DNA from 2 places in the Mesorhizobium sp. M4A.F.Ca.ET.090.04.2.1 genome. Region 2 is predicted to be linked to the other one. Evidence: riboswitches for the same ligand, from Rfam matches in the RefSeq annotation. Region 2 holds a riboswitch; the other holds the start of a gene.
The links. Region 2 has a riboswitch for thiamine pyrophosphate ahead of thiC (phosphomethylpyrimidine synthase ThiC). Riboswitches for the same ligand answer to the same signal wherever they lie in the genome.
Positions count from the first base shown of each region.

Region 1: linked by a shared signal. The riboswitch ahead of thiB (thiamine ABC transporter substrate binding subunit) and the one ahead of thiC (phosphomethylpyrimidine synthase ThiC) in region 2 are both predicted to bind thiamine pyrophosphate.

Region 1 is NZ_RZOT01000419.1:461-5,310, forward strand. Features, by position in the region: gene thiQ (thiamine ABC transporter ATP-binding protein) at 1-569, opposite strand, end outside; gene thiP (thiamine/thiamine pyrophosphate ABC transporter permease) at 566-2,176, opposite strand; gene thiB (thiamine ABC transporter substrate binding subunit) at 2,407-3,411, opposite strand; TPP riboswitch at 3,455-3,568, opposite strand; gene EN781_RS24450 (thiamine diphosphokinase) at 3,671-4,315, shown strand; partial or broken gene EN781_RS24455 (ATP-binding cassette domain-containing protein) at 4,317-4,850, shown strand, end outside.
Region 2 is NZ_RZOT01000365.1:309-5,792, forward strand. Features, by position in the region: gene thiC (phosphomethylpyrimidine synthase ThiC) at 1-1,676, opposite strand, end outside; TPP riboswitch at 1,780-1,896, opposite strand; gene EN781_RS22790 (beta-ketoacyl-ACP synthase III) at 1,987-2,970, opposite strand; gene EN781_RS22795 (adenosylmethionine--8-amino-7-oxononanoate transaminase) at 2,967-4,232, opposite strand; gene bioD (dethiobiotin synthase) at 4,232-4,867, opposite strand; partial or broken gene EN781_RS22805 (8-amino-7-oxononanoate synthase) at 4,864-5,484, opposite strand, start outside.

The DNA.
Region 1 (4,850 bases), on a different contig from region 2:
TCGGTATGGACACTGGCCAGCAAATCGAGCATGTCGTCGCGCAGCGCCGGTCCGAGCGAGGCGAACGGCTCGTCGAGCAAGAGCACCGGCCGGTCGCGCACCAGCACGCGCGCCAGCGCGACGCGCTGCCGCTCGCCGCCGGAAAGCTCGCGTGGCAGGCGCCTCTCCTTGCCCGCAAGGCCGACACGCGCCAGCGCATCGGCAATTGCCGCATGGTCGGCATCAGTGAGGCTGAGCGACGGCGAGCGGCCGAGCCCGACATTCCGCTCCACCGAAAGATGGGCGAACAGATTGTTCTCCTGGAACACCATCGAGACCGGCCTCACCGAAGGCGGCGCGGCGCTGACATCGCCACCGTCGATCAGCACGCGGCCGGATCCTGGCATCTCGAAACCAGCCACCAGGTTGAGCAGCGTCGACTTTCCCGAACCGCTCGGCCCCATGATGGCGGTGATCTTCGAGGCGGCGAACCCGACGTCGAAACGGAACGGCGCTTCGCCATAGCTGAACGAAGCGTCCTCGAGCCGGACGGCCGCGCCTTTCGCCCCGACTTCCTTCGCCGGCGTCATGATTTCTCTCCTTGCCCGAGGCGATCGGCGGCAAGCACCAGCGCCAGGCAGACGAGACCGAGCAGCAAGGCAAGGCCGGCGGCGTCGGCGGTGCGATAGCTGCCCATGCGCGCCAGCAGAAGATAGGGCAAGGTCTGCACGGAATCGCTGCCGAACAGCGCGATTACGCCGAGATCGCCGAGCGACAGGGCCATGGCGAAGGCGAAGCCGGTTGCGAGCGGCCGCCTGAGCGACGGCCAGTCGACCAGGCTGAGCCGGTTCCAGCCTGATATGCCGAGCAGCAGGCAGAGCCTCTCGTGGCGCTCGCTTGCTGCATCGTAGGCGGGGCGGATCGCGCGGATGGCAAAGGGCATCGCCATCACCGCGTTGACTGCGACGACCATCACCGGGGCGAGGGCAAAGACGTCGCTGACCGTACGCAAAAGCAGGAACCAGCCGGCGCCGACGACGATGGGCGGTACGACGAGGACGAACCCGGCACCGGTATCCGTTGCGTGCTCCAGCAATGTCTTGCGGCCGGCACAGCGCTTCAGGGCCAGCGCCCGGCGCGCCGCGATCAGCGCCAGCGACATCGCCACCGCGAGCGACGCCGACAGGAAGGCCAGCACCACGCTGGTCTGCGTCGCCTGCCGCACCGCGCTCTCGCCGGCGAGCCGGCCGAGATCGGCGCCGAGGCCCGCCGCGACCGTGGCCGCCATCGGTCCGGCGACGAACAGCAGCGCGAGCACGATCAGAGCCGCGTTCAGCGAGGTTTCCGCCGGGCTCGCCGAAAAGTACCGGCGCGGCGCCACCGGCAGGTTGGCGTCGCCGACGGTGTTGGCGCCGAGCCGCGTCAGTGCAAGCACTACGGCGAAGGTCAGCGCGATCTGCAGCAGCGTCAGCGTCACCGCCCGCGCCGGATCGAAATCGAAGCGCAGCGCCTGGTAGATGGCGACCTCCAGCGTCGTGGCGGCCGGCCCGCCGCCGAGCGTCAGCACGATGGTGAAGGAGGTGATGCAAAGCATGAAGACCAGCCCGGAGACACCGGGCAGCGCTGCCCGCAACGCCGGCCATTCGATCAGCCGGAAGGCGGGCCGACCGCCCATGCCGAGCTGGCTTGCCAATCGCCAGTGATTGGCCGGCACCGTGCCCAGCGCCTCGAGGAACAGCCGCGTGGCCAGGGGCAAGTTGAAGAAGACATGGGCAACGAGGATGCCGGACAGTCCGTAGATGCCCGGCCAGTTCCGTCCGCCGAGCAGGCCGGCGAAATAGCCGGCATTGCCGTAGAGCGCCAGGATGCCGAGCGCCGCGACAATGGCCGGCAGCGCCAGCGGCAGGGCGAAGAGCTGCAGGATCAGCCCGCGGCCCGGAAAAAGCGGATGCCGGGAGAGCGCGCGCGCGACGAACAGCGCCGGCACAACGGAAAGCAGGGTCGACAACAGCGCCTGCCAGAGTGTGAAGCGGACGACGCGCAGGATATAGGGATCGAAGGCCGAGGCGGCGCCGGAGAAATCATGCGCGCCTTCAAGGACGAGGCCGGCGAACGCCCCGCCGATCAGCAAGGTGATGGCGCCTAGCGCGGCGATGCCGGCGGTGATGCGGGGGTCAGAGCGAGGCGCGAGCTGCACGCTGCACCCTGGCGGAACTTAGCGAAAGCCGCGTTCCTTCGCCCCCCCCTCTGTCCTGCCGGACATCTCCCCCTCTAGGGGGGAGATCAGCAGCGTCGACGCCGCGTTCCATCCCACACCGCCAAAGGTTGGCGAAAACCGCCGTGACAGCCAATCTCCCCCCTTGAGGGGGAGATGTCCGGCAGGACAGAGGGGGGTGGCTTGGCGCAGACATCGAGGCGATCGAAAGCCTACTTGCTCATCGCCGCCAGCCATTCGTCCACCCAGGCCTTGCGGTTGGCGGCGACCTCATCGGCGCTGAACAGCAAGGTCTTGGTCGGCTTGACCAATTTGTCGAAGGCCGGATTGAGCGGCTTGTCGGTCTTACCGGCCGGGAACATCCAGTTGGTCTCGGGGATGACATCCTGGAATTTCGGGCCGGTCATGAAGGCGATGAACTTCTCCGCCAGCGGATTCTTCGCCCCTGTCGTGGTGATGCCGGCAACCTCGATCTGCAGATATTCGCCCTCCTCGAAGGACGCGGCCTGGTAGCGTTCAGTTTTCTCGGCGACCATGTGATAGGCCGGCGAGGTGGTGTAGGACAGCACCATCGGCGCCTCGCCCTTGGTAAACAGGCCATAGGCCTCGCTCCAGCCCGGCGTCACCGTCAGCACCTTGGACTTGAGCTTGGCCCAGGCTTCCGGCGCCTTGTCGCCATAGACCGACTTGACCCAGAGCAGCAGGCCGAGGCCGGGCGTCGAGGTGCGTGGATCCTGGATGACGATCTTGTCGGTGGCGCTGCCCTCGACCAGTTCCTTCAGGCTCTTCGGCGGGACTTTCAGCTTTTCGGTGTCGTAGACGACGGCGAAATAGCCATAGTCGAACGGCACGAATGTGTCGTCGCTCCAGTTGCCGGGGACATTGAGGCCGGACACGTCGCCATGCGGCGCGAACAGGCCGCTCGCCTTGGCTTCGGCCGTCAGGTTGGTGTCGAGGCCGAGCACGATGTCGGCCTTGGTCGCCGCGCCCTCCAGCTTGACGCGGTTGAGTAACGCCACGCCATCGGCGACCGAGACGAATTCGAGATCGCAGCCGCATTCGGCCTCGAATTCCTTCTTTACCGCCGGGCCGGGACCCCAGTCGGCGGTGAAGCTCTCATAGGTATAGACGGTGAGCTTGTCCTTCGCGGCCGCCGGACCCGCCAGAAGCGAAACCAGGCCGGTTGCCAGAACAAGGTGGGACAAGAGCGTGCGCATCGGCGCCTCCTTCGTTGGTATTGAAAGGAATTGAGGCGCCGGATGGTCCGAGACGTCTAATCCCTCCGCCGGTACAAACCGGATCAGGTTCAGCGGGTTGGCGGTTGCCTCTCAGCCGGTCCGCGAAAACCCGCGTCCGGCACCCCGTTAGAGCGTTTCGACACATAGGCCCGGGCACGGCACCGCGCAAGCGGAAGTTTGCCGGGTGCCTGCACCCCCGGCTTCCGTTTCTCGGGCGGGGCTGGTAAGGGCGACGCCCATGGGCACATTCACCATCCTGCTTGGCGGCGACCTCGTCCGCACGCCGCGGCTCGACAGCCAGCTGGCCGGCGCGCGCGTCATCGCCGCCGATGGCGGCATCGGCCATGCCCGCATGCTGGGCCTGACGCCTGAGCTCTGGGTCGGCGATTTCGATTCCGTGCCGCCGGATTTGCCGGATGATCTGGCCGCCGTGCCACGCCAGGTGTTTCCGGCCGAGAAGGACAAGACGGACGGCGAGTTGGCGATCGCCGCCGCCCTCGAGCGCGGCGCCACCGGCCTCGTGCTGGCCGGCGCCTTCGGCGGCAAGCGCGCTGACCACGCCTTCCTGCATCTGGCACTCGCGGTTCGCCTGGCCGAGGCCGGCATGAGCGTGGTTATGACCAGCGGCGCGCAGGAAGGCATTCCGCTTTTGCCTGGCAAGGCCGGCTTCGACTATGCCGACGGCACGCTGTTTTCGGTGCTCGGCTTCTCCGACCTTTCCGGCCTGAGCGTCGCCGGCGCCAAATGGCCGCTCGATCACGTCGAGGTGACGTTCGGCTCGTCGCTGACTATATCAAACGAGGTCAAGGGGCGGCTTGAGATCGCGCTCGGCCACGGGCGCGCGTTGCTGCTCGCTCACCCCTATCCCCTTCCTGAAAGCTGACATGGCCCCGCCTCTTCTCAATCTCGACGGGATAAGACTGACCTTCGGCGGCACGCCGCTGCTCGATGGCGCGGCGCTCAGCGCGTCCGCCGGCGACAAGATCGCGCTGGTCGGCCGCAACGGCTCCGGCAAGTCGACGCTGCTCAAGATCGCCGCCGGCATGATCGAACCACAGGATGGCGAGGTGTTCCGCCAGCCTTCGGCGACGGTGCGTTACCTGCCGCAAATGCCCGACATGGATGGCTTCGCCAATGTGCGCGCCTATGTCGAGGCAGGGCTCGGACCGGCCGACGATCCCTACCGCGCCACCTATCTGATGGAGCATCTTGGCCTGACCGGCGAGGAGCGGCCAAACGACCTTTCCGGCGGCGAGGCGCGCCGCGCGGCCCTTGCCCGCGTCATGGCGCCGGAGCCCGACATTCTGCTGCTGGACGAGCCGACCAACCATCTCGACCTGTCGGTGATCGAATGGCTGGAAGAGGAGCTTGCCCGCACCTCCTCTGCGGTGATCCTGATTTCGCACGACCGTCGTTTT
Region 2 (5,484 bases):
GGCCCGCACATCGAGCAGAAATGCGCCAGCTTGTGCGCCTCCTTGGGCAAGGTCTCGTCGTGGAACGAGCGCGCCGTTTCGGGGTCGAGCGACAGGTTGAACTGGTCTTCCCAGCGGAACTCGAACCGCGCGCGGGAAAGGGCATCGTCCCTGACCTTCGCCGCCGGATGGCCCTTGGCGAGATCCGCGGCATGCGCAGCGATCTTATAGGTGATCACGCCGGTCTTGACGTCGTTGCGGTCGGGCAGGCCGAGATGTTCCTTCGGCGTGACGTAGCAGAGCATTGCCGTGCCGAACCAGCCGATCATGGCAGCACCTATGCCGGAGGTGATGTGATCGTAGCCCGGCGCGATGTCAGTCGTCAGCGGCCCCAGCGTATAGAACGGCGCCTCGCCGCAGACGGCGAGCTGCTTGTCCATGTTCTGCTTGATCTTGTGCATCGGCACATGACCGGGCCCCTCGATCATCACCTGGCAGTCCTTGGCCCAGGCGATCTGAGTCAGCTCGCCTAGCGTTTCCAGCTCGGCGAACTGCGCGGCGTCGTTGGCGTCGGCGATCGAGCCCGGACGAAGCCCGTCGCCGAGCGAGAAGGACACGTCGTAGGCGCGACAGATGTCGCAGATCTCGGCGAAGTGTTCGTAGAGGAAGCTCTCCCGGTGATGGTGCAGGCACCATTTGGCCATGATCGAGCCGCCGCGCGAGACGATCCCGGTCACCCGGTCGACGGTCAGCGGGATATAGTGCAGCCGCACGCCGGCGTGGATGGTGAAATAGTCGACGCCCTGCTCGGCCTGCTCGATCAGCGTGTCGCGATACACCTCCCAGGTCAGGTCCTCGGCGATGCCGCCCACCTTTTCCAGCGCCTGGTAAAGCGGCACCGTGCCGATCGGCACCGGCGCATTGCGCACGATCCATTCGCGAATGTTGTGGATGTTGCGGCCCGTGGAAAGATCCATCACCGTGTCGGCGCCCCAGCGGATCGCCCACACCATCTTCTCGACCTCTTCGGCCATCGACGAGGTGACGGCGGAGTTGCCGATATTGGCGTTGATCTTGACCAGGAAATTGCGGCCAATGATCATCGGCTCGCTCTCGGGATGATTGATGTTGGCGGGAATGATCGCCCGTCCGCGCGCCACTTCGTCGCGCACGAATTCCGGCGTGACGAAGTCGGGGATCGCCGCGCCGAAGGCTTCGCCGTCGCGCTTAAGCTTGCCGCGCAGGGCCTCGCGGCCCAGATTCTCGCGGATCGCGACGAACTCCATCTCGGGCGTGATGATGCCGGCGCGCGCATAGGCAAGCTGGGTCACCGCCTTGCCGGCCTTGGCCCGCAGCGGCCGATTGCGGACCGGAAATTCCGGCGTCAGGCGCTCGCCCGTCGCGAACCCGTTGTCTTCCGGCCGCACGTGGCGGCCGTCATAGGCCTCGACATCTCCGCGCGCCGCGATCCAGTCCTGCCGAGGCCGGGCGAGGCCCCTTTCGATGTCCGTTTCGATCGCAGGGTTGGTATAGGGGCCGGAGGAGTCATAGACCGTCACCGGCGGCTCGCCGGCGGTCGGATGGACGGCGATCTCGCGCATCGGCACCCTGATCCGCGGGTGGAGGCTGCCTTGCTTGTGGATCTTGCGTGAGGCGGGCAGCGGTCCCGTCGACACGGTGGGGGTGAGGGCATTCATCTTGAGGCTCCTTTGCTCATGCATTGGAGACCCAGTTCTGTGCCGGAAGGATGAAAAGACGCTTTGGTCGCCCTGCCGAAACAGGACCTCGGGCATAGACTCCCGCGAAGCGCTTGCACCGTCCCTACGCCAGTATGAACTGGATCAGGTTCAACGGGTCACTGCGCCGCGAAAGCCAGCAGTATCTCAGCCCCTTGCCGGGACTCCCCTGGTGAATGCCTCAGGTTGGACGGGCGGGCGCCACTTTGTCAAGCCGTGTTCGGCCAGTCATCTCATACAGTCAGTCTGTCCCGTCAGCACCGCTACCCGGCTAGATCCCGACCACCAGGGCGCCGCCGCTGAGACCCGCACCTGCCGCCGCCAGGAGAACCTTTTCGCCTGGCCTAAACGGCTGCTTCCGATGCGCGAGCGACAGCGAGAGCGGGATCGTCGCGGCGGAGGAATTGCCGTATTCGACGATCGTCTTGACGATCGCACGATCATCGATACCGAGGTTTCGCCCGACGGCATCGAAGATGCGGACGTTGGCCTGATGCGGTGCGAACCGGTCGATGTCTTGCGGTCGCATGCGGGCAGCAGTGAGCGCCTCCCGCGAGCAGGCGGTCATCATCTCGACCGCCTTGGCGAACACTTCGCGGCCGTCGGTGATCGTCATCCGGGTCTCAGCGAGATCGAGGTCGGCGTGGAAGGGCTTGTTGCTTCCGCCCGCCGGAATCTGGATCAGCCCGTAGCGCGATCCATCGGAATCAACCGATGCGCCGAGAATGCCCCGATCCGGTTCATCGCCGGGCCCGATCACCACGGCGCCGGCGGCATCGGCGAACAAAACCGCGCTGGCGCGCTCGGCCGGGTTGATGCGGCGGCTAAGGATGTTCGCGGCAATGACGATGGCGGCTTTGCCGTGCAGGCGGGTGAAGCCATCGGCAAACATAAGCGCATAGATGAAGCCGGCGCAGGCGCCGGTCAGATCGATCGCGCCGGCGCGGCTCAGTCCCAACCGATGCGCGACCAGCGGCGCGCTGGGCGGCAGGAGGTGATCAGGCGTCGAGGTGGCAAGCAACAGAAGACCGATGTCGCCGCGGTCGATGCCGGCATTCGTCAGCGCCATGTCGCCGGCTTGCGCGGCAAGGCCCGACAGTGTGTCGTCGTCGGTTGCCCAGAAGCGCGACCGTATCCCGGTGCGCCGCTCGATCCAGCCGGGCTCGAGCCCGAGACGATCTTCGATCTCCTGATTCTCGACCCTGCGCGCCGGCGCATGATGGCCGAACCCGAGAAGGCGCGACGACCTGCTCATGGCTTAGCGCCGAAGCGTTCCCCGGCCTCCTCGATGGCGTCATAGAGACCGTCGAGTTCTTCGCCGGTGATGCAATAGGGCGGCAGAAGATAGAGGACATTGCCGAGCGGACGCACCAGCAGCCCGCGCTCGAGGAAGAAAGCGCGCAGCTTCGGCCCGATCTCGGCCAGATAGCCGGCGGAGCCGGTGCGCAGATCGAGAGCCGCGATCGTCCCGGTTGCGCGGCTGTCGGTGAAAAAAGGATTGTCACGAAAACGATGAAGCCCTGCGGCCTGTCTTGCACTCAGGGCCGCGACCCGCTCGGCCACCGGTTCGTCACGCCAGATCTCGACATTGGCGAGTGCGGCCGCGCAGGCCATCGGATTGGCAGTGTAGGAACTCGAGTGGAAGAATGTCTTCTTCCGGTCCTCGGAATAATGGGCCTGGAAGATGGCATCGGTGGCAATCGTCGCCGCCAGCGGGATTGCGCCGCCCGTCAGCCCTTTCGAGGTGCACAGAATGTCCGGTGAGATTGATGCCTGCTCGCAGGCGAACATGGTTCCGGTGCGGCCCCAGCCGGTCATCACCTCGTCGGCGATCAGCAGCGTGCCAGAGGCCTCGGCGATCTTCTTCAACTCGGCCAGAACCCATGCCGGATACATCAGCATGCCGCCGGCGCCGAGCACCAGCGGCTCGACGATCAGCGCGGCTGCGTGCCGGTCGCGGGAGACTGCCTCGAACCGATCGAGCGTCTCCTGCTCGCGCCCGGCAGCCGGGAAGGGGATGGTGTCGACCTCGAACAACAGGGGCTCGTAGGCAGCGTTGAACACGCCGCGAGCGCCGACGCTCATCGTGCCGATGGTGTCGCCATGATAGCTGTGCTCCATGACGACGATGCGCGAGCGCGGCGCGTCGATATTGCGGAAGTAGCCGAGTGCCATCTTCAGCGCGACCTCGACGGAGGTCGAGCCGCTGTCGGAATAGAACACCCGTTCGAGGCCGGCCGGAGCGAGGCCGACAAGCGCCCTGGCCAGGCGTTCGGCCGGCTCGTGGGTGAAGCCAGCGAAGATGATCTGGTCGAGGCTCGCCGCGGTCGTCTCGATGGCCTTGATGATGCGGGGATGGCGGTGGCCGTGGGTGACGACCCACCAGGAGGAAATGGCATCCAGGATGCACGTGCCGTCGGCCTTGTAGAGGTAGGCGCCTTCCGTCCGGACGATTTCGGGGATGGCGGGCTCGAGCGCGTGCTGGGTGAAGGGATGCCACACATCGGACTGCGGCATCATTCGCCTCCCGCAATCGCTGTGAGGTCGAAGCCGGTAATCATCGCCTCCCTTAGATTCTCACTCGTCAGCGGATCGAGCAGCGGCAGCCTGCCAAGCTGGCGCACGCCGCTGAATTCCACGATTGTTCTCTGCGTGTCGGCCACCTCATCGCCGATGAAGGCAATGCCGATGAGCGGGATGGATCGGGCCCTGAGCGCCTCGATCGACAGGAGGGTGTGGTTGATCGTGCCGAGCTTGGTACGGGCGCACAGGATGACCGGCACTCGCCACTGCGCGAAGATGTCGATGAATTTAGTGCGCCGGTTGAGCGGCACCATCAGTCCCCCGGCGCCTTCGATGACGAGCGGGCCCGGCAAGTCCGGAAGCGACAGCTCTGCGGCGTCTATCGCGACGCCGTCGAGTTCGGCTGAACGATGCGGCGATAGCGGCTCCTTCAGGCGATACACTTCGGGCAGCACGCGCCCCGGCGGCAAGCCGGCGAGCCGTTCCACGACCTGGCTGTCGGTCTCCTCGTCGAGGCCCGATTGCACCGGCTTCCAGTAGAAGCCGTCGAGCAGGCAGGCGAGCCCGGCCGAAAACACCGTTTTGCCGATCCCGGTATCTGTTCCGGTGATGACGATGCGCTTGGTCATGCCGCCGCCAACACCTCGAAGAGCGCCTCGACCATGGCCGAAATGTCGGCCTCGTCGACATTCAGCGTCAGCGAAATGCGCAGGCGCGATGTGCCCTCGGGGACGGTCGGCGGACGAATGCCGCGAATGTCGAAACTGCGCGCCTGCAGCGCCGCCGCCACCGCCATGGTGCGCCCGTTGTCGCCGATGACGAAGGGCTGGATCTGCGAGCCGCTGGGGGCTACGCCGCAGCGCTCGGCCAATTGGCGGCCCGCGAAGGCAACGCGCTCCTGCAACTGGGCACGGCGTTGGGGCTCGTCGGACAGCATGGCAATCGCCTCGCGCGCTGCCACGGCCATCAGCGGCGATGGCGCGGTGGAGTAGATGAATGGCCGACAGCGGTTGACGAGATAGTCGCACAGCAGTTCCGGCCCGGTGACGAGCGCACCGGCCGCGCCGAGCGCCTTGCCGCATGTGTGGAGCGCGACGATGTTGTCGCGGCCCTCGAAAGCGGCGGCAAGGCCGCGGCCGTCTGGCCCCCAGACGCCGGTGGCATGCGCCTCATCGACGACGATGAAGGCCTCGTGCCGGTCGGCAAGCGCGACCAGGTCCTCCATCGGCGCGCGGTCGCCATCCAT